3 regions of the Streptomyces sp. NPDC018026 genome follow, and region 3 is predicted to be linked to each of the others. Evidence: predicted binding sites of a transcription regulator. Region 3 holds the regulator's gene; each other region holds the start of a gene.
The links. Region 3 encodes HrcA, which represses chaperone genes, less so after heat shock. Its sites were predicted from a motif close to TTNGCACTCNGNNNNNCNGAGTGCNAA; they were not measured.
Positions count from the first base shown of each region.

Region 1: groL (chaperonin GroEL) is a predicted target of HrcA. The motif match lies at 2,237-2,263, and genes of this name have one in related genera.
Region 2: groES (co-chaperone GroES) is a predicted target of HrcA. The motif match lies at 4,145-4,171, and genes of this name have one in related genera.

Region 1 covers NZ_JBIRFY010000004.1:43,308-50,716, forward strand. The annotation lists gene thrC (threonine synthase) at 1-1,239, shown strand, start outside; gene ACH4D3_RS14175 (MoaD/ThiS family protein) at 1,236-1,511, shown strand; gene ACH4D3_RS14180 (cold-shock protein) at 1,919-2,122, shown strand; gene groL (chaperonin GroEL) at 2,426-4,051, shown strand; gene ACH4D3_RS14190 (NADH:flavin oxidoreductase) at 4,258-5,388, shown strand; gene ACH4D3_RS14195 (carboxylesterase/lipase family protein) at 5,422-6,963, shown strand; gene ACH4D3_RS14200 (hypothetical protein) at 6,960-7,301, shown strand; gene ACH4D3_RS14205 (TetR/AcrR family transcriptional regulator) at 7,354-7,409, opposite strand, start outside.
Region 2 covers NZ_JBIRFY010000004.1:499,295-506,703, forward strand. The annotation lists gene ACH4D3_RS16455 (RNA polymerase sigma factor) at 1-1,113, shown strand, start outside; gene ACH4D3_RS16460 (methyltransferase domain-containing protein) at 1,110-2,282, opposite strand; gene ACH4D3_RS16465 (polysaccharide deacetylase family protein) at 2,373-3,293, shown strand; gene ACH4D3_RS16470 (polysaccharide deacetylase family protein) at 3,290-4,054, shown strand; gene groES (co-chaperone GroES) at 4,318-4,626, shown strand; gene groL (chaperonin GroEL) at 4,771-6,393, shown strand; gene ACH4D3_RS16485 (hypothetical protein) at 6,586-7,409, opposite strand, start outside.
Region 3 covers NZ_JBIRFY010000002.1:545,968-553,376, reverse strand. The annotation lists gene ACH4D3_RS08070 (hypothetical protein) at 1-354, opposite strand, end outside; gene ACH4D3_RS08065 (16S rRNA (uracil(1498)-N(3))-methyltransferase) at 533-1,282, opposite strand; gene ACH4D3_RS08060 (nitronate monooxygenase) at 1,279-2,373, opposite strand; gene dnaJ (molecular chaperone DnaJ) at 2,462-3,598, opposite strand; gene hrcA (heat-inducible transcriptional repressor HrcA) at 3,599-4,615, opposite strand; gene ACH4D3_RS08045 (MBL fold metallo-hydrolase) at 4,782-5,525, shown strand; gene ACH4D3_RS08040 (DUF3097 domain-containing protein) at 5,560-6,381, shown strand; gene ACH4D3_RS08035 (Uma2 family endonuclease) at 6,359-6,937, opposite strand; gene hemW (radical SAM family heme chaperone HemW) at 7,038-7,409, opposite strand, start outside.

The sequences.
Region 1 (7,409 bases), on a different contig from region 3:
CTCGGCCCCGCCGCCGCGCTGAGCTGCCGGGAATGCGGCCACCGGGTTCCGCTCGGACCGGTCTTCGCCTGCGAAGAGTGTTTCGGCCCCCTCGAGATCGCCTACGACTTCTCGGACTACGACACCGAGGAACTGCGGGGGCGCATCGAAGCGGGCCCGGCGAACATCTGGCGCTACGCCCCCCTGCTGCCCGTCCCGGCCGACGTGGCGACCAAGCCGAACATCAATCCCGGCTGGACCAAGCTCGTCAAGGCCGACAACCTCGCCCGCGAACTGGGCGTCACCGGTGGGCTGTACGTCAAGGACGACTCCGGCAACCCCACGCACTCCTTCAAGGACCGCGTCGTCGCCCAGGCCATCGAGGCCGCCCGCGCTTTCGGCTTCACCACCCTGTCCTGCTCCTCCACCGGCAACCTCGCCGGTGCCGTCGGCGCCGCCGCCGCCCGGGCCGGCTTCCGCTCCTGCGTGTTCATCCCGCACGACCTGGAGCAGGGCAAGGTCGTCATGGCCGCGGTCTACGGCGGCGAGCTGGTCGGCATCGAGGGCAACTACGACGACGTGAACCGCTTCTGCTCCGAGCTGATCGGCGACCCGGCCGGCGAGGGCTGGGGCTTCGTCAACGTCAACCTGCGCCCCTACTACGCGGAGGGTTCCAAGACCCTCGCCTACGAGATCTGCGAGCAGCTCGGCTGGAGGCTGCCCGACCAGATCGTCGTGCCGATCGCCTCCGGCTCCCAGCTGACGAAGATCGACAAGGGGCTCAAGGAGCTGATCGAGCTCGGTCTGGTCGAGGACCGGCCGTACAGGATCTTCGGCGCGCAGGCCGAGGGCTGCTCGCCGGTCTCCACGGCGTACAAGGCCGGGCACGACGTGGTCCGCCCGCAGAAGCCCAACACCATCGCCAAGTCGCTGGCCATCGGCAACCCGGCCGACGGCCCCTACGTCCTCGACATCGCCCGCCGCACCGGCGGTGCCGTGGAGGACGTGACCGACGAGCAGGTCGTGGACGCGATCAAGCTGCTCGCCCGCACGGAGGGCATCTTCGCGGAGACGGCGGGCGGCGTGACGGTCGGCGTCACGAAGAAGCTGATCGACAACGGCGTCCTCGACCCGTCGCTCACCACCGTCGTCCTGAACACCGGCGACGGCCTGAAGACCCTCGACGCGGTGGCCGGCACCGGCCTGACCGCCACCATCCGCCCGAACCTGGACTCCTTCCGAGAGGCTGGCCTCGCATGAGCGTGACCGTTCGCATCCCGACCATCCTGCGCACCTACACCGGCGGAAAGGCCGAGGTCAGCGCCGACGGTGCCAACCTCGGAGAGGTCATCTCCGACCTGGAGAAGAACCACACCGGCATCGCCGCCCGCGTCCTGGACGACCAGGGCAAGCTGCGCCGCTTCGTCAACGTCTACGTCAACGACGACGACGTCCGCTTCGAGCAGGGCCTTCAGACGGCCACCCCGGACGGCGCGGGCGTCTCGATCATCCCGGCGGTCGCCGGCGGCTGATACGTGTCGTAGCGTTGATTGCCCTCTCCGTAAGAGAAACGGAGGGGGCAATTCCATGTGGTTGAGCGCGGTAGAGTTGGGGAACGCGCTCCCGATCGGCACAACGGGAACCGTCAATTCCTGCCGCCCGCCCGACAAGAAGTAGCCAAAGTGCGAGCGTATTCTGCGGCTTTTGTTCCCTTTGCGTGACCCGACTTGACCCGAATTCAGGCGAATTCTCGCTACATTCCGGACCGGGTGCGTCCAGATTTCTCGTCCGATTGACCTGTTGCAGACGGCAGTTGGACAGATACATTCAGCCGCGGTCGACGCGTTCCGGCGCACGCCCCCAGTCGTGAGGGGGCGAGGTCTGACCCGGATCCGCGAAGTGCGGATCTGTGCAAGGGCCAGTAATAGGGGAGTTAGGCATGGCTCAGGGCACCGTCAAGTGGTTCAACGCGGAGAAGGGGTACGGCTTCATCGCGGTCGACGGTGGTGCGGATGTATTCGTCCACTACAGCGCGATTCAGATGGACGGCTACCGCACCCTCGAAGAAGGCCAGCGGGTCGAGTTCGAGATCTCGCAGGGTCAGAAGGGCCCGCAGGCCGACATGGTTCGCCTCAGCGCCTGAGACGCGCGGCCGCCGCAGCACCCGGTCTTCATCCGAAGGGCCCGTACCCGCTGGGTACGGGCCCTTCGGCCTGTTCGCGGGTGGCTGACGGGGCGGCCCGATCCCCGAGAGGCGCTTGCACTCGACCATGCCGAGTGCTAATCATTGGCGTTAGCACTCTGAAGGTGAGAGTGACAACGAAGGACCGGGTCGGTGAGGCCCGCAGGCCGGGTGGGGAAGGAACCACAAGGCCGGCGAGCCGTCCGTCGCGGGCGCGGGCGCGGTCCGAAGGAATCACCCCCAGTCCTGGAGGGACCACTTCACATGGCCAAGATCATCGCGTTCGACGAGGAGGCGCGGCGCGGCCTCGAGCGCGGCATGAACCAGCTCGCGGACGCCGTCAAGGTGACGCTCGGCCCCAAGGGCCGCAACGTCGTCCTCGAGAAGAAGTGGGGCGCCCCCACGATCACCAACGATGGTGTCTCCATCGCCAAGGAGATCGAGCTCGAGGACCCGTACGAGAAGATCGGCGCCGAGCTGGTCAAGGAAGTCGCCAAGAAGACGGACGACGTCGCCGGTGACGGTACGACCACCGCGACCGTCCTCGCCCAGGCCCTGGTCAAGGAAGGCCTGCGCAACGTCGCGGCCGGCGCCAACCCGATGGCCCTCAAGCGCGGTATCGAGAAGGCCGTCGAGGCCGTCTCCGCCGCCCTGCTGGAGCAGGCCAAGGACGTCGAGACCAAGGAGCAGATCGCCTCCACGGCCTCCATCTCCGCCGCCGACACCCAGATCGGCGAGCTCATCGCCGAGGCCATGGACAAGGTCGGCAAGGAAGGCGTCATCACCGTCGAGGAGTCCCAGACCTTCGGTCTGGAGCTGGAGCTCACCGAGGGTATGCGCTTCGACAAGGGCTACATCTCGGCGTACTTCGCCACCGACATGGAGCGTATGGAGGCGTCGCTCGACGACCCGTACATCCTGATCGCCAACTCCAAGATCGGCAACGTCAAGGACCTGCTGCCGCTCCTGGAGAAGGTCATGCAGTCGGGCAAGCCGCTGCTGATCATCGCCGAGGACGTCGAGGGCGAGGCCCTGTCGACCCTGGTCGTCAACAAGATCCGCGGCACCTTCAAGTCCGTCGCCGTCAAGGCCCCGGGCTTCGGCGACCGCCGCAAGGCCATGCTCGGCGACATCGCCATCCTCACGGGCGGCGAGGTCATCTCCGAGGAGGTCGGCCTCAAGCTGGAGAACGCCACGCTGGACCTGCTGGGCAGCGCGCGCAAGGTCGTCATCACCAAGGACGAGACCACGATCGTGGACGGCGCCGGCTCGGCCGACCAGGTCCAGGGCCGCGTCAACCAGATCCGTGCCGAGATCGAGAACAGCGACTCGGACTACGACCGCGAGAAGCTCCAGGAGCGCCTGGCGAAGCTGGCCGGCGGCGTGGCCGTCATCAAGGCCGGTGCCGCCACCGAGGTCGAGCTCAAGGAGCGCAAGCACCGCATCGAGGACGCCGTTCGCAACGCGAAGGCGGCCGTCGAGGAGGGCATCGTCGCCGGTGGTGGCGTGGCCCTGCTCCAGGCCTCCCAGGTCTTCGAGAAGCTGGAGCTGTCGGGTGACGAGGCGACCGGCGCCAACGCCGTGAAGCTCGCCCTGGAGGCCCCGCTGAAGCAGATCGCCGTCAACGGCGGTCTCGAGGGCGGCGTCGTCGTGGAGAAGGTCCGCAACCTGACCGTCGGCCACGGCCTGAACGCCGCCTCCGGTGAGTACGTCGACATGATCGCCGAGGGCATCATCGACCCGGCGAAGGTGACCCGTTCCGCGCTGCAGAACGCCGCCTCCATCGCCGCGCTGTTCCTCACCACCGAGGCCGTCATCGCCGACAAGCCCGAGAAGGCCGCTCCGGCGGGCGCCCCGGGCGGCATGCCGGGCGGTGACATGGACTTCTGATCGACCGGTTCCGGTTGATCGACCGTCCAGTACGGACCGAGGGCGGCACTCCCCGACAGGGGGTGCCGCCCTCGGGCGTTTCCGGCTGTGGCCAGTCTCACATCCGGGCGCCGGACGGAATGGCCCGGCGGGGCGGCCCCGTTCCCGTAGGAGTGCGTTGCATGCGCGTGCACATACCAGCCGGTACCCACCTCAGGAGCCCCCACGTGACCGTCACCCCCACCGAGGTCGCCACCCGCGCCGCCCGACTCCTTGCCCGCCCGGCCACGATCAACGGCCTCACCGTGCCCAACCGCATCGCGATGGCGCCGATGACCCGCATGTTCTCCCCGGGCGGCGTCCCCGGCGAGGACGTGGTCTCGTACTACTCCCGCCGCGCCGCCGCCGGAGTCGGACTGATCGTCACCGAGGGCACCTACGTCGGCCACGAGTCGGCCGGGCTGAGCGACCGCGTCCCGCGTTTCCACGGCGAGGAGCAGCTCGCCGGGTGGGCGAAGGTCGCCGAGGCGGTGCACGCGGGCGGCGGCACGATCGTGCCGCAGCTGTGGCACATCGGCATGGTCCGCAAGGCCGGGGACCAGCCCTTCCCGGACGCCCCCGCCGTCGGCCCGTCCGGCCTGCGCATCGGCGAGGACGAGCCCACCGGCACCGCGATGACCCAGCGCGACCTGGACGACGTCATCGGCGCCTTCGCCGAGTCCGCCGCGGCCGCCGAGCGCATCGGCTTCGACGGCGTGGAGATCCACGGTGCCCACGGCTACCTCGTCGACCAGTTCCTGTGGTCCGGCACCAACCGCCGCACCGACGCCTACGGCGGCGACCCCGTGTCCCGGACCAGGTTCGCCGCCGAGATCGTGGCCGCCGTACGGGAGACCGTCTCCCCGGACTTCCCCGTGATCTTCCGCTACTCGCAGTGGAAGCAGGAGGCCTACGACGCCCGTCTCGCCGAGACCCCCCAGGAGCTGGAGGCCGTCCTCGCCCCGCTCGCCTCGGCCGGTGTCGATGCCTTCCACGCCTCCACCCGCCGCTACTGGCTCCCGGAGTTCGAGGACTCGGACCTCAACCTCGCCGGCTGGACCAAGAAGCTCACCGGCAGGACCGCCATCACCGTCGGCTCGGTCGGCCTCGACGGCGACTTCACCAAGGCGTTCCAGGGCGAGGGCGCCCCGGTCGGCAGCCTCGACAACCTCCTCGACCGCATGGAACGCGACGAGTTCGACCTGGTCGCCGTCGGCCGCGCGCTGCTCCACGACCCGCGGTGGGCCGAGAAGGTCCTCACCGGACGCCTCGACGAACTCGCCCCGTACGACGCGGCATCGCTCAAGACCCTCAGCTGAGCGCGGTGCGCACCACGGCGTAGGGTCCGGAGGATGACGATCCCTGAACCTGCCGAGTCAGTGGAACCCGTGGTGCGCACCTCCTCCGGCGCGGTGCGCGGCCGTACCGAGGACGGGCTGACCGTCTTCCGCGGCATCCCCTTCGCCCAGCCCCCGGTGGGGGACGCCCGCTTCGCCGCCCCGCGCCGCCCCCGCCCCTGGGACGGCGTGCGCGACGCCCACGCCTTCGGCCCGCCGCCCCCGCAGGACCTCGGCGTCGCGGGCGCCGCCGGCGGCCCGGCCGCCCCCGAGGGCGACGACTGGCTCACGGTCAACGTCTGGAGCCCCGTGCCCGACCCGGCCGCCCACCGTCCGGTCATGGTCTGGATCCACGGCGGCTCATACAAGATGGGGCACTCGGGCAGCCCCGCCTACGACGCCCGCCGCATAGCCGTCGACGGCGACCTCGTCGTCGTCACCCTCAACTACCGCGTCGGCATGGAGGGATTCGCCCACATCGAGGGCGCCCCCGCCAACCGGGGCCTGCTCGACCAGATCGCGGCGCTGGTCTGGGTGCAGGAGAACATCGCCGCGTTCGGCGGCGACCCCGACCGGGTCACCGTCTTCGGCGAGTCGGCCGGCGCCGGTTCCGTGGCCTCCCTGCTCGCCATGCCCCGCGCGGCCGGACTCTTCCGGCGGGCCGTCGCCCAGAGCGTGCCGGGCACGTTCCTCTCCACCTCCCTCGCCGCCGACATCGGCGCCGCCCTCGCCGCCGAGCTGGGCCTGCGCCCGACCGTCGAAGACCTCTCGGAGGTCACGCCGGACCAGCTCGTCAAGGCGGGCCAGGCCCTCGCCCCGAAGATGCCGGGCAACGTCCCCCGCTGGGGCCGGGCGGCGCCCACGGTCACCCCGTACGCGCCGGTCGTGGACGGGGAGTTCCTGCCGGTCGCGCCCTGGCAGGCGCTGGCCTCCGGTGCGGCCCGGGACATTGAGCTGATGGTGGGTCACAACCGGGACGAGAGCCGCCTGTTCACCGCGCTGGCGGGCAAGCTCGGCGAGATCGGCGAGGACCGCGCGAGCGCCGCCCTGCGCCTGTACGCCCCGGGCGGCGAGGCGGCCTACCGCGCCGCCTTCCCGGACGCGTCGGCCAACGACCTCTACGAACGCGTCCAGACCGACTGGCTGTTCGCGATGCCGTCCCTGCACCTGGCCGAGGCCCACCTCGCGGGCGGCGGCCGGGCCCACGTGTACGAACTCACCTGGCCGGCCCCGGCCTACGGGGGCGCCCTGGGCGCCTGTCACGCCCTGGACATCCCGCTCCTCTTCGGCACCTTCCAGGCGGACCTCGCGCTGCTCCAGTTCGGCGGCGCGGAGCCGTCCGAGGAGGCGCTGGCCCTGTCCGCCCGCTTCCGCTCCTCCTGGACGGCGTTCGCCCGCACCGGCGACCCGGGCTGGCCCGCGTACGACACCCAGCGGCGCTCGGTCCAGGTCCTGGACGCCGAGCCGGCGGTCGTGCCGTACCCGGAAGAGGCCTCCCGGCGCCTGTGGGAGGGCCACGAGTTCGCGCCGCTGCCGCTGCTGGGAACGGGGGAGTGACCGGGCGGGGATACCTGCTGGCCCTGTTCGTCGTGCCGGTGGTCGCCGGCGTGTACCTGCTCTGCGAGCCGGCGCTCCGGAGCAGCACCCCGCAGTGCGACGGCATCATCGAGGAGTACGGGGACGCGGAGCGCTCCGGCCCCATGAAGCCGGGGCAGACGTGCAATCTGTACGACTTCGCCGACGGCCGCTCGGCGGGCACGCGGACGTACGAGCAGCAGAAGAAGGCGCAGGACGAGGAGGCGAGGAGCGACTACCTGACCGGGGGCTGGTGGCTGGTGTACGGCGCGGCGGGCCTGTTCGCCGTCTCCCGCCCGGGCCGCAGCCGCCGCTCCTGAGCCGCGGGTCCGGGCGGCGCGTCAGGCGGATGATGCGCCGGGCGGCGCTGCGTCAGGCGGGTGGCCAGGTGCGCAGGGCCGTGTCGGCCACCCGCTGGAGGTCCTCCC
Region 2 (7,409 bases), on a different contig from region 3:
TGGCCGAGGGACGGCGTGCCCGACAACCCGGGCGGCTGGCTCATGACCACCGCCCGCCGCCGCGCCGTCGACCTGATCCGGCGCCGGGAGACCTACGCCCGCAAGCTCGCCGAGATCGGCCGGGACCTGCCCGTCTCGGCGCCCCCGCCCGAGGAGCCCGCCGACCCCGAGGACATCGACGACGACCTGCTGCGGCTGGTCTTCACCGCCTGCCACCCGGTGCTGTCCGCCGAGGCCCGCATCGCCCTCACCCTCCGCCTGCTCGGCGGCCTGACCACGCCCGAGATCGCCCGCGCCCGCCTCGTCCCCGAACCGACGGTCGCGCAGCGCATCGTCCGCGCCAAACGCACCCTGGCCAGGAAGAACGTCGCCTTCGAGGTGCCGTACGGACCGGATCGCGCGGCCCGCCTCGGCTCGGTCCTCGAGGTCATCTACCTGATCTTCAACGAGGGCTACGCGGCCACCGCAGGCGACGACTGGCTCCGCCCCGCCCTGTGCGAGGACGCCCTGCGCCTGGCCCGCGTCCTGTCGGCCCTGATGCCGAAGGAACCCGAGGTCCACGGCCTGGCCGCGCTGCTGGAGTTCCAGTCCTCCCGCACCGCCGCCCGCACCGCCCCCGACGGCGAGCCGGTGCTGCTGCGGGACCAGAACCGCCGCCGCTGGAACCGCCTGCTCATCACCCGCGGCGTCACCGCCCTCGGCCACGCCCACGCCACCACCGGCGCCGAAGGGCCGGGCCCGTACGCCCTCCAGGCCGCGATCGCCGCCTGCCACGCCACCGCCCTCAGCTACGAGGAGACCGACTGGCCGCGCATCGCGACGCTCTACGCCCTGCTCGCCGCCCGTGCCCCGTCCCCGGTCGTCGAACTCAACCGCGCCGTCGCCGTCTCGATGGCCGAGGGCCCGGCCCCCGCCCTGGCCCTCGTCGACGCCCTCGCCGCGGAACCGGCCCTGCGCGACTACCACCTGCTCCCCAGCGTCCGGGGCGACCTCCTGCTCCGCCTGGACCGCGCGGCGGAGGCCCGCGAGGAGTTCGAACGGGCCGCCTCCCTGACCCGCAACGCCCGCGAACGCGCGCTCCTGCTGGCCCGGGCGCGGGAGGCGACCGGTTAACGCGCCGGGTGCCCGATCAGCATCGTCGGCGCCCCCGCGACCCGCGTCAGGAACACCGTCGCGGAGTTCGGCCCCTGCGGCTTGACCTTCTTCCGCAGCTCCTCCGGCTCGACCGCCGAGCCCCGCTTCTTCACGGTCAGCGTGCCGACCCCGCGCTCCCGCAGCAGCGCCTTGAGCTTCTTGACGTTGAAGGGCATCCGGTCGGTGATCTCGTACGCCGTGGCGTACGGCGTCGGCAGCAGTGCGTCGGCGGTGACGTACGCGATGGTCGCGTCGAGCAGGCCGCCGCCGACCTGTGCGGCGACCTCGGCGACCAGGTGGGACCGGATGACGGCGCCGTCCGGTTCGTACAGGTACCGGCCGGGCGTGCGCACCTCGGGGTCGGGCAGGCCGCTGCCGGGCAGGGTGCGGGCGCCGGGCAGCAGCGTGGCCCGCACCGCTCCGGGAGCCGCGCCGGTCCCGAACCACAGCACGGCCTCCTTCACGTCACCCCCGTCGGAGATCCACTCCGCCTCGGCGTCCTCGGGCACCGCCTCGTGCGGGATGCCGGGCGCGACCTTCAGCGCGGCGGCCCGAGGCGCCGTACGGGCCGCCCGCACGGCCCAGGACAGCGGCGGCGAGTACGCCTCGGGATCGAAGATCCGGCCCCGCCCGCCCCGGCGCGCGGGATCGACGAACACCGCGTCGTACGCCTCCGTGTCCACCTCCGTGACATCCGCCTCGCGCACCTCGATCAGGCCGGAGAGCCCCAGCGCGTCGGCGTTCGCCCGGGCCGCCGCTGCCGTGACCGGGTCCCGGTCGACGGCGAGCACCCGGATCCCGGCGCGGGCCAGTGCGATCGCGTCGCCCCCGATCCCGCAGCACAGGTCGGCGACCGAGGCCACGCCCAGCGCCGCGAACCGCCCCGCCCGGTACGCCGCCACACTCGCCCGCGTCGACTGCTCGACCCCGTTCGGAGTGAAGAACATCCGCCCGGCGTCCTCGGCCCCGAACTTCGCCGCCGCCCGCTGCCGCAGCCGCGCCTGCCCGAGCGCCGCCGACACCAGCTCGGCGGGATGCGTGCGCCGCAGCCGGGTCGCGACCGCCAACTCCCGCACGGGGTCGGTGTCGCGCACCTCGTCGAGGAGCGCGCGGCCTTCGGGGGTGAGGAGGAGGTCGAGGTCGTTCACCGGGTCATTGTGGGCCAGTCGGTGGATGGTGTGCCTCCGGGGCGGTGTCGGGCCGGGTTCGGCCGCGGGGGACTGCGAGGATCCGGCACCATGCAAGCAGTCGTACAAAATGACAAAAGTCGGGCATCGCGTCGCGTGTCCCGGGCCCTTCGTGCCACCACCGTCCTCGCCGTCGCCGCCCTCGCCGCCGGCTGTGCGCAGGCAGCGGACCAAGGCGTGCGGGGCGCCCCCGGTCAGCAGGCACCCCCGGCCCGCGCGGTCGACGGCGCGGCGAAGGCTCGCGAGGCCCGGGCGGCGCTGGCCGCCGCCGCCAAGCGCTGGGACCTGAAGAAGGTCCCGCTGACGGCCCCCGCGGCCCCCGCGAAGAAGCCGGAGATCAAGGCCCGCGAGGGCTTCGAGGTCGACGGCCAGGAGGAGGACGGCCTCCCGCCGGTCTTCACCACGGTCCCCACCAAGGAGAAGGTCGTCTTCCTCACCATCGACGACGGCGCCGAGAAGGACCCGGCGTTCCTGAAGATGATGAGCGAGCTGAAGATCCCGTACACCGTCTTCCTCACCGACGAGGAGATCAAGGACGACTACGGCTACTTCAAGAAGATGCAGGCCCGCGGCATCACCCTCAACAACCACACCCTGAGCCACCCGTACCTCCCCGCGCTCTCCTACGAGGAGCAGAAGCACGAGATCTGCGGCATGCAGGACGTGATGGAGAAGCGCTACGGCAAGCGCCCCGTCCTCTTCCGCCCGCCCTTCGGCAACTACAACCGCGACACCCTGCGCGCCGCCAAGTCCTGCGGGATCAAGTACGCCCCGATCTGGAGCGAGGAGGTGTACGTCGACCACTGGGAGTACCGCGAGTGGGACCAGGACCTGCACCCCGGCGACATCGTCCTCACCCACTTCCGGGGCGAGAACGACTGGGACGGCACCATGACCGACATGGTCCGCCGCTTCCTGGACCGGATCACCGCCGACGGGTACGCGGTGGCCCGCCTGGAGGACTACCTGTGAGGCGGGGGCGGCTCCGTCCGGCCGGCGCCGCCCCGGCCACCCTCCTGATCCCGCTGCTGCCCCTGCTCCTGCTGCTCCCGCTCACCGGCTGCGACCGGATCGCCGCCGCCCCCGCCCCCGCCGAACACGCGGCGGCGGCCGGGGACCCCGCCCAGGACGCCGACCGGGGCCGTCGTCTGCCGCCCGTCGTGGACCACGTCCGCACCGACGACCCGGTCGTCTTCCTCACCTACGACGACAGCGCCGAGCGCGACCCCGCCTTCGCCGGCCTGATCCGCGAACGGCGGCTCCCGGTCACCCTGTTCCTCACCGACACCGTCGCCGGACCGGCGTACGGCGAGCTGGCCGGGCTGCGCCCGTTCGGCGCGAGCCTGCAGAACCACACCCTGGACCACCGCTCCCTGCGCGGCCTGCCCTACGCCGGCCAGCGAGCCGAGATCTGCGGCCAGCAGAGCAAGCTCAGGTCCCGCTTCGGGGCCCGCGCCCATCTCTTCCGCCCGCCGCACGGCACGTACGACACCACGACCCTGCGCGCCGCCGCCGACTGCGGCATCACGGCCCTGGTCCTGTGGCGCGCCACCCTCGACGCCGACGGCGCCCTCACCTACACCCGCGGCGACCACCGCCTCCACCCCGGCGACATCGTGGCCGTGGACCCGGACCACCCGACGGCCACGAACCTGACGGCCCGCACGGAACGTCTGCTGGAGACGATCGAGGAGCAGGGGCTGAGGGTGGGCGACTTGGAAAATTACCTCTGACTCCTCGACGCCGACCGGCACAATCCAGCCCGTCCGGCGTTTGAGGACGAGGCCGTCCAGGCCGAAATCCCCGCCGACGCGCCGCCGGCATTGGCACTCCGCTTGACCGAGTGCTAATCGCAGTCATAGTCTCGGCTCTGGCACTCCCCAGTGGAGAGTGCCAACTACGCGACGGGCAGGTCCGGCACCCGCGACGACGGATCCACCTGGTCGCCACCTCAGACAGTTAACCCCGTGAGATCTCCGAAGGGGGAGGTCGGATCGTGACGACCACCAGCTCCAAGGTTGCCATCAAGCCGCTCGAGGACCGCATCGTGGTCCAGCCGCTCGACGCCGAGCAGACCACGGCTTCGGGCCTGGTCATTCCGGACACCGCCAAGGAGAAGCCCCAGGAGGGCGTCGTCCTGGCCGTCGGCCCGGGCCGCTTCGAGGACGGCAACCGCCTTCCGCTCGACGTCAGCGTCGGCGACGTCGTGCTGTACAGCAAGTACGGCGGCACCGAGGTGAAGTACAACGGCGAGGAGTACCTCGTCCTCTCGGCCCGCGACGTGCTCGCGATCGTCGAGAAGTAGAAGTAGCTCTCAAGTAGCTCTTCACTTCACCGAAGCACCTTGCTTTACAGCTGCGCCCCTGGCTCCCGCGACCATAAAAAGCCGGGCGTCGGGGGCGCAGTTGCCGTATAACCCCAAGATTTCCGGAAGAGGGCTCACGCTCCCATGGCGAAGATCCTGAAGTTCGACGAGGACGCCCGTCGCGCCCTCGAGCGCGGCGTCAACAAGCTCGCCGACACCGTGAAGGTGACGATCGGCCCCAAGGGTCGCAACGTCGTCATCGACAAGAAGTTCGGCGCCCCCACCATCACCAACGACGGCGTCACCATCGCCCGCGAGGTCGAGGTCGAGGACCCGTACGAGAACCTCGGCGCCCAGCTGGTGAAGGAGGTGGCGACCAAGACCAACGACATCGCGGGTGACGGCACCACCACCGCCACCGTGCTCGCCCAGGCGCTCGTGCGCGAGGGCCTGAAGAACGTCGCCGCCGGTGCCTCCCCGGCGCTGCTGAAGAAGGGCATCGACGCGGCCGTCGCCGCCGTGTCGGAAGACCTTCTCGCCACCGCCCGCCCGATCGACGAGAAGTCCGACATCGCCGCCGTGGCCGCGCTGTCCGCCCAGGACCAGCAGGTCGGCGAGCTGATCGCCGAGGCGATGGACAAGGTCGGCAAGGACGGTGTCATCACCGTCGAGGAGTCCAACACCTTCGGTCTGGAGCTGGACTTCACCGAGGGCATGGCCTTCGACAAGGGCTACCTGTCGCCGTACTTCGTGACGGACCAGGAGCGCATGGAGGCCGTCCTCGACGACCCGTACATCCTGATCAACCAGGGCAAGATCTCCTCCATCGCGGACCTGCTGCCGCTGCTGGAGAAGGTCATCCAGGCCAACGCCTCCAAGCCGCTGCTGATCATCGCCGAGGACCTGGAGGGCGAGGCGCTCTCCACCCTCGTCGTCAACAAGATCCGCGGCACCTTCAACGCGGTGGCCGTCAAGGCCCCCGGGTTCGGCGACCGCCGCAAGGCGATGCTGCAGGACATGGCCGTCCTCACCGGCGCCACGGTCATCTCCGAGGAGGTCGGCCTCAAGCTCGACCAGGTCGGCCTCGAGGTGCTCGGCACCGCCCGCCGCATCACCGTCACCAAGGACGACACCACGATCGTCGACGGTGCCGGCAAGCGCGACGAGGTCCAGGGCCGCATCGCCCAGATCAAGGCCGAGATCGAGAACACGGACTCCGACTGGGACCGCGAGAAGCTCCAGGAGCGCCTCGCGAAGCTGGCCGGCGGCGTGTGCGTGATCAAGGTCGGCGCCGCCACCGAGGTGGAGCTGAAGGAGCGCAAGCACCGTCTGGAGGACGCCATCTCCGCGACCCGCGCCGCGGTCGAGGAGGGCATCGTCTCCGGTGGTGGCTCCGCGCTGGTCCACGCCGTCAAGGTGCTCGAGGGCAACCTCGGCAAGACCGGCGACGAGGCCACCGGTGTCGCGGTCGTCCGCCGCGCCGCCGTCGAGCCGCTGCGCTGGATCGCCGAGAACGCCGGCCTGGAGGGTTACGTCATCACCTCCAAGGTCGCCGAGCTCGACAAGGGCCAGGGCTTCAACGCCGCCACCGGCGAGTACGGCGACCTGGTCAAGGCCGGCGTCATCGACCCGGTGAAGGTCACCCGCTCCGCCCTGGAGAACGCCGCCTCCATCGCCTCCCTCCTGCTGACGACCGAGACCCTGGTCGTCGAGAAGAAGGAAGAGGAAGAGCCGGCCGCCGCCGCGGGCCACGGCCACGCCCACTGAGCGCTGCGCTGAGCTGAGCGAACGGTGCCCGGTCCCCTGCGGGGGGCCGGGCACCGTTGCTTCTGGGCTCTGGTGCCGGGTCGGCGTCTGCCCCACCGGGTTCGTTGCCGGGTGCGGCGACGTCGTGGTTGCGCGCGCAGTTCCCCGCGCCCCTTTGGGGCGATTCCCCTGACGAACCTCAGCGACGAGCCGTCACAGCAGTCCGCTCAGCGGCAGTACGCGCTCGGCGAGCCGGCCCCGCAGGCGGCCGTCGGCGGTGTCCGCCCCTTCCGCGAGCCAGCCGGCGGCGACCAGCAGCCCCGCGTGCTCGGCGACGTCCTCGGGCCGCAGGCCGCAGAACTGGGCGACCTCGTCCAGCGCCGGACCGGCGTCCTCGCCGACGGCTCCCAGGCACCCGTCGGGACGGCTGTGGGCCGCGGTGTACACCGCGAGGAGCCTGGTGGCGGCCCCCGCCTTCTTCTTCCGCAGCTTCCGGTCGCCCACCACCTTCTGCGCCCACCCCGAGAGCCGCGCCCGGGTGACCTTGCCGAAGAAGAACGGGCGGGGCTGCGTGGGAATCAGCGTGGGCACCGTGATCCGGGTGGGCTCCTCGGGCCGGGACATCAGCGCGTCGTCGGCGGTGACGTCCTGCGGCAGCAGCAGCCAGCCCACGTCGACGAGCCCCTGGAGCACCCGCTCGGCGTCGCCCTGCAACCAGCCGCCCAGGTCCTGCCCGGTGACGTTCCCGGTACCGGCGCGCGCGGCCCGCAGGGTGAGCATCAGCACCGCGAGCCGCGCCTCGGCCTCGGGGAAGGGGGAGCCGGTCCGGACGTGCTCCAGCACCTCGCGGGCGTGGACGCCCTGACCCCGGGTCAGCAGCCGCTCGACCACGGGTCCCTCCCCGCCCACCGGGAGGCCGCGGCGGTTGGCGTCCATCTCGCGGGTGGTCCGCGCGGCCGCCGCGGCCCGGTCCGCTTCCTCCCGCAGGGACGCGTCGGCGGTGACGTCCGCCCACAGGGCGAAGGCGCGGGCCTTGC
Region 3 (7,409 bases):
GTCCACCTTCGCGGTCAGGCCGCCACGCACGCAGGCGCCGTTGACGACCCGGGTGACCTTGCCGTCGACGGTGATGTCCTTGTTGTCGTCGGTCTTGCCCTCGCAGTGCACGGTGGCGACCGCGTTCTCGCTCGCCGAGGCCGTGCTGCCCTTGCCGCCGTAGGAGGCGGTGCAGGTGAGCCAGTGCACGTCCGCCTTCAGCCGCTGCAGTTCCCGGGTCACGGTCTGGTCGGTCGTGTAGGCGACCGTCGCGGAGCTGAGTCCGCCCGGCTCGCACGCGACGAGCCCACCGACGGCGACGGCCGCGCCGACGGCCACGGGAGCGATGCGCCGAATCCGTCTCATTGCCCACATGAAGGGCAGCGTCCCATCGGCCGGGGACCCGGGGGTAGGGCGCATACGGCCACTCCTCACTGCCGTGGGCGCATGCGGGACGGACGCCGGTTCGGACGGCTTGTGGTGGACGAAACGGCCACGGGAGCTGTTCCCGGCGGTGGCCGCCACTCGCGCTGCGGACGGCTGACCGGCGCCGTCAGGACCAGCGGCCGGTGCGGGCCAGGAGTACGGCGGTGGCGGCGGTGCCCGCGGTGGAGGTGCGCAGGACGCTGCGGCCCAGGCGGTAGGGGTTCGCACCGGCCTCGGCGAAGAGGGCCAACTCCTCCGGGGACACCCCGCCCTCGGGGCCGACCACCAGCACGATGTCGCCGGAGGCGGGGAGTTCGGCGTCGGACAGGGGGACGTCGCCGCTCTCGTGGAGGACGGCGGCGAAGTCGGCCGCGGCCAGAAGTGAGGCAACCTGCTTGCTGCTCGCGGCGTCCGCGACGTCGGGGAAGCGGACCCGGCGGGACTGCTTGCCCGCCTCCCGGGCGGTCGCCCGCCACTTGCCGAGCGCCTTCAGGCCGCGCTCGCCCTTCCACTGCGTGATGCACCGGGACGCCGCCCACGGCACGATCGCGTCGACCCCGACCTCGGTCATCGTCTCGACGGCCAGCTCACCGCGGTCGCCCTTGGGCAGCGCCTGGACGACGGTGATGCGGGGCTGCTCGGCGGGTTCCTCGCGCACGCCGTCCGGGACGGTGACGACCAGGCGGTCCTTGCCCTCGGCGGCCTTCACCGAACCCTCGGCCCAGTGGCCGCGCCCGTCGGTGAGGACGACGTCCTCACCCGCCCGCAGCCGCTTCACGGAGACGGCGTGGCGTCCCTCGGGGCCGTCGAGGACGTACTCCCCCGCGGGCAGGTCCTGCGGCCGCAGGGAGTCGACCACGAACACCGGTGCCGTCATCGGGCGCCGCCTCCCGTCGCGTAGCCCGACAGTCCCGACAACGCTGTCCCGGCGTCGGCGAGTTCGGCCGTCAGCACCTCCACCAGCTGTCCGGCGGGCAGTTCCCGGGCCATCCGGTGGCCCTGTCCCGCCCAGAGGGCCATGCCCTGCGCGTCGCCCGTCTTCGCCGCCGCCTTGCGCACCGGCGCGGTGAGGTGGTGCACCTCGGGGTAGGCGGCGGGGGCGTAGCGGCCGTGCTCGCGCAGGAAGCGGTTGACCAGGGCGCGGGCCGGGCGGCCGGAGAAGGCGCGGGTGAGTTCGGTGCGGACGAAGAGCGGGTTGGTCAGCGCCTGCTTGTGCAGGTCGTGCGCGCCGGACTCGGGGGTGGCGAGGAAGGCGGTGCCCAGCTGGGCCGCGCTCGCGCCGGCCGCGAGGACCGCGGCGATCTGGCCGCCGCGCATGATGCCGCCGGCGGCGACGATCGGCAGGCTCACCGCCTCCCGGACCTGGGCGACCAGCGACAGCAGGCCGGTCCCGGCGCCGCCGGTCTCCGGGTTGTCCCGGTGGGTGCCCTGGTGGCCGCCGGCCTCCGTGCCCTGGGCGATCACCGCGTCGGCGCCGGACTGCTCGACGGCCCGGGCCTCGTCCGCGGTGGTCGCGCCGACCAGGGCGAAGGTGCCCACGCGGTGCAGGGAGTCGACGACCTCGCGGCTGGGCACGCCGAAGTGGAAGGACACCACCGGCACCGGGTTGTCCAGCAGGACGGCGAGCTTGGTGTCGTAGCCGTCGTCCCGGCCGCAGTCGGGGTCGCCCAGCTCGGTCTCGTACCAGGCGGCCTCGCCGGCCAGCTGGTGGGCGTAGACGTCGACGGCGGCGGGATCGGCCGTCTCCGGCTGCGGGAGGAAGAGGTTGACGCCGAAGGGACGGCTCGTGAGCCCCCGCAGCTGTTTGATCTCCTGGTACATCCCGTCCGCGGTCTTGTACCCGGCGGCCAGGAAGCCCAGCCCGCCCGCCTCGGACACCGCGGCCGCGAGCCGCGGCACGGAGACGCCGCCCGCCATGGGTGCCTGCACGATCGGGTAGGGGAAGAGATCGGTCAGTGCGGAGGACATGACGGCATGTTGTCACGTCCTCCACACAAGTCCGAATCCGGGCTTCCGTTGGCATACGCCAGAAGCATCCGCATCACGGCGTACGGCATCAGCGCCCGTTGAACGCGTCCTTCAGCCGGGAGAACAGCCCCTGCTGCCCGGGCTGGAACTGCCCCGTGGGGCGTTCCTCGCCGCGGAGCTTGGCCAGCTCGCGCAGGAGGCGTTCCTGTTCGGGGTCGAGCTTGCCCGGGGTGGTGACCTCGACGTGCACGATGAGGTCGCCGCGGCCGCCGCCGCGCAGGTGGGTGACGCCCCGGCCGTGCTTCGGGATCGACTGGCCGGACTGGGTGCCCGGGCGGATGTCGACCTCCTCCATGCCGTCGAGGGTCTCCAGCGGCACCTTCGTGCCGAGGGCCGCCGCCGTCATCGGGATGGTGACCGTGCAGTGCAGGTCGTCGCCGCGCCGCTGGAAGGTGGAGTGGGGCAGCTCGTGGATCTCGACGTACAGGTCGCCGGCGGGGCCGCCGCCGGGGCCGACCTCGCCCTCGCCCGCGAGCTGGATCCGGGTGCCGTTGTCGACACCGGCCGGGATCTTCACCGTCAGGGTGCGCCGGGAGCGGACCCGGCCGTCGCCCGCGCACTCGGGGCACGGGGTCGGGACCACGGTGCCGAAGCCCTGGCACTGGGGGCAGGGGCGGGAGGTCATGACCTGGCCCAGGAAGGACCGGGTGACCTGCGAGACCTCGCCGCGGCCGCGGCACATGTCACACGTCTGGGCCGACGTGCCCGGCGCCGCGCCCTCGCCGTTGCAGGTGTTGCAGACGACCGCGGTGTCGACCTGGATGTCCTTGGTCGTACCGAACGCGGCCTCGTCCAGCTCGACCTCGATGCGGATCATCGCGTCCTGGCCGCGGCGGGTGCGCGAGCGCGGCCCGCGCTGCGACGCCGTGCCGAAGAACGCGTCCATGATGTCCGAGAAGTTCCCGAAGCCACCCGCGCCGAAGCCGCCCGCGCCACCGCCGGCGGCCTGCGAGAGGGGGTCGCCGCCGAGGTCGTAGACCTGCTTCTTCTGCGGGTCCGACAACACCTCGTAGGCGGCGTTGATCTCCTTGAACCGCTCCTGGGTCTTCGGATCGGGGTTGACGTCCGGATGCAGCTCGCGCGCGAGCCTCCGGAACGCCTTCTTGATCTCGTCCTGGGAGGCGTCGCGGCGCACGCCGAGTACGGCGTAGTAGTCCGTGGCCACCTACGACTCCGCCAGGATCTGTCCGACGTACCGTGCCACTGCGCGTACCGCTCCCATCGTTCCCGGGTAGTCCATGCGGGTCGGTCCGACCACGCCGAGCTTGGCAACCGCCTCGCCGCCCGAACCGTAGCCGACCGACACGACGGACGTTGAGTTGAGTCCCTCGTGGGCGTTCTCGTGACCGATCCGTACGGTCACGCCCGGATCCTTCGCCTCGCCGAGCAGCTTGAGGAGCACGACCTGCTCCTCCAGCGCCTCCAGCACCGGCCGGATCACCAAGGGGAAGTCGTGCCCGAAGCGGGTCAGATTGGCGGTGCCGCCGATCATCAGCCGCTCCTCGTTCTCCTCGACCAGCGTCTCCAGGAGAGTGGAGAGCACGGTGGAGACCGTACCGCGATCCTCGGCCTCGAAGGGCTCCGCCAGATCTTCCACCAGAGCCGGCACATCCGTGAAACGGCGGCCCGCGACCCGGCTGTTGAGCCGCGCCCGCAGATCGGCCAGCGAGGCCTCGCCGAACGGCGCCGGGCAGTCGACCATCCGCTGCTCGACCCGCCCGGTGTCCGTGATCAGCACGAGCATCAGGCGCGCGGGCGCGAGCGAGAGCAGCTCCACGTGCCGCACGGTCGAGCGCGTCAGCGACGGATACTGCACGACGGCGACCTGCCGGGTGAGCTGCGCCAGCAGCCGCACCGTGCGGGCCACGACGTCGTCGAGGTCGACGGCGCCCTCCAGGAAGTTCTGGATGGCACGCCGCTCGGGCGCGGTCATCGGCTTGACGCCCGCCAGCTTGTCGACGAAGAGCCGGTAGCCCTTGTCGGTCGGGATGCGCCCCGCGCTGGTGTGCGGCTGGGCGATGAACCCCTCGTCCTCCAGGGCCGCCATGTCGTTGCGCACGGTGGCCGGGGAGACGCCGAGGTTGTGCCGCTCGGTGAGGGCCTTGGAACCGACCGGCTCCTCGGTGCCGACGTAGTCCTGGACGATGGCGCGCAGCACCTTCAGCCTGCGTTCACTGAGCATCGGCGCGCACCTCCAGCTGTCGTCCGCCCGTTTCGGCCCGTCTGGCCCTGTCCGACTTGTCTGTCCTGGCACTCATGGCTCGCGAGTGCCAGACTTCCCCGGCCCAGTGTACGGCCGTGGGGTACGCCCCCGGCAAGGCCGGGACCAAGCCGTTAGCGTCGTCGCCGTGACGGTGACTTGGGAAGCGCTGGGCTGGGAGCGGCTGGCGGACGGGGTGGGGCGGTGCCGGCTGCCGGGGTGGGACTGCACGGCGGGGCTGGTGCTCGGCGCGGACGCGGCGCTGATGGTGGACGCGGGGTCGAGCCTGGACGAGGGCGCCCGGTTGCGCGAGGGGGCGCGGCGGCTCGCCGGTCGCCGTGTGACACATCTCGCGCTGACCCACCCGCATTTCGACCATGTCTTCGGCGCGGCGGCGTTCACGGGCGCCGAGGTGTACGGCGCGTACGGCGCGGCGGGTACGGGTGCGCTGTTCGCGCCTGGCGGACAGGGGCGGGAGGCGCTGCGCGCGGACGCGGTGGCGGAGGGGCTGGACGTCCGGGCGGCGCGGGCGGCGGCCGAGGCGCTCTCCCCCGTCCGGCACGAGGTCCGGGGCGAGCACCCGCTCGACCTGGGCGGTGGACGGCGGGTCCTGCTGGCCGACGTGGGCCCGGGGCACACCGGGCACGACCTGGCGGTGCTGGTGCCGGGCTCCCCGGACGTCCTGTTCTGCGGCGACCTGGTCGAGGAGTCCGGCGAGCCGCAGGCGGGGCCCGACGCCCTACCGTCGCGCTGGCCGGCCGCGCTGGACCGGCTGCTGGCGATGGGCGGCGACGACGCACTGTACGCCCCCGGTCACGGAGCGGTGGTGGACGCGGCGTTCGTGCGGGCCCAACGGGACGCGCTGGCCGCCCGGTTCGGCGTGTCGCGTTGATCACCGCGCGGGCGTTCCTCGTATCGTCGGCAGAATGCGCCAGTACTCCGCCGACCTGACCCCTCCGTGGAAGAAGCCGCAGCCCGTTCCCGAGGTGCCCGCCGATCCCGGCCTGGTGGTCGAGGAGCCCGGCACCGGGTTCTGCGGCGCGGTGATCCGCTGCGAGGCGGGCACGGTGACGCTGGAGGACCGCTTCGGCAAGCATCGCGTCTTCCCGCTGGAACCGCGCGGCTTCCTCCTGGAGGGCCGCGTGGTGACGCTGGTCCGCCCGTCCTCCTCCGGTCCGGCACGCTCCGCCCCCTCCCGTACGGCGTCCGGTTCGGTCGCCGTCCCCGGCGCACGGGCGCGGGTGGCGCGCGCCGGGCGCATCTACGTCGAGGGGCGGCACGACGCCGAGCTGGTGGAGAAGGTCTGGGGCGACGACCTGCGCATCGAGGGGGTGGTGGTGGAGTACCTGGGCGGCGTGGACGACCTTCCGTCGATCGTCGCCGACTTCGCCCCGGGACCGGACGCACGGCTGGGCGTCCTGGTGGACCACCTGGTGCCGGGTTCGAAGGAGTGGCGCATCGCGGAGGCGGTGACGAGCGAGCACGCGCTGGTCGTGGGCCACCCGTACATCGACATCTGGGAGGCGGTGAAGCCGTCGTCGGTGGGGATCGAGGGCTGGCCCCGGGTGCCGCGCGGTCAGGACTGGAAGACGGGGGTGTGCCGGGCGCTGGGGTGGCCGTCGGAGAACACGGGGGCGGTGTGGCAGGCGATCCTGGCCCGGGTGGGGTCGTACAAGGACCTGGAGCCGGAGTTGCTGGGGAGGGTGGAGGAGCTGATCGACTTCGTTACGGGCGGTGATGAGGCTTGACGCCTTTGTAAGTGCCGAACTCGGTGGTATCCAGCTCAACGTCCAACAGTTCCAGCGGCAGCGGTGTCCCGAACTGAGTGATCCGCTGCACCTGGTAGTCAGCCCCCTCACCTCGTCCGACCGGCTCCGAGTACAGAACGCACTGGGCCATGACGGGGTCGACGATCAGGTAGGCGGGCACTTCGCCCGCAGCATAGATCAAGCGTTTGACGCCATAGTCCCGGTCGACGCTGGTCTGCGAGACCACTTCCACGACCATCGTGATCATCTGTGACGGCAGAAGACGCCCTGAGTCCGGGCCAACACCGACTTCCATGACCACCAGGTCGGGCACAGGCTCACTGGCCTCGTCGACAACATCGACGTCCTGGGTCTGGAGCCGTTCCCACCGCCGGTGCGGAATCTGATCCATCAGCGAAGTGACGATCCGGTTGTGCACCAGATCAGGGCTGGGCATCATCACGATTTCCCCCCGGAGAAGCTCCACCTTGAGCCCCTCGGGTGGCTCGAACCCCGCGAAGAACTCCGCGACTCCACGTTCGTCCACAGCTGTCATCTCCGTGGCCCTCCACATTCGCCGCGTGCTGTCGGCGGCAGCCTGTGGATCAGGTTAGGGGCCGAGCCCGCGTTCCGCACCGATTCGCTCCCCCGAGTGATCAGTCCACCAGGTCCCGCACCACCGCGTCCGCCAGCAGGCGCCCGCGCAACGTCAGCACCGCGCTCCCGGCCTCGTACGGCTCCTCCTGGAGCAGCCCCTCGGACAGCGCCCGCCGCGACGCCGCGAGCCCCGCCTCCCGCAGCAGTGACAGCGGGACGCCCTCCCGCAGGCGCAGCTCCAGCAGGATGCGCTCGACGCGCCGGTCCTCGTCCGACAGGACCTCGCGCCCCGCGCCCGGCGACCTGCCCGCCGCCAGCGCCCCCGCGTACGCCCCCGGGTGCTTCACGTTCCACCACCGCACGCCCCCCACGTGGGAGTGCGCACCCGGTCCCGCGCCCCACCAGTCGGCACCCCGCCAGTACAGCTCGTT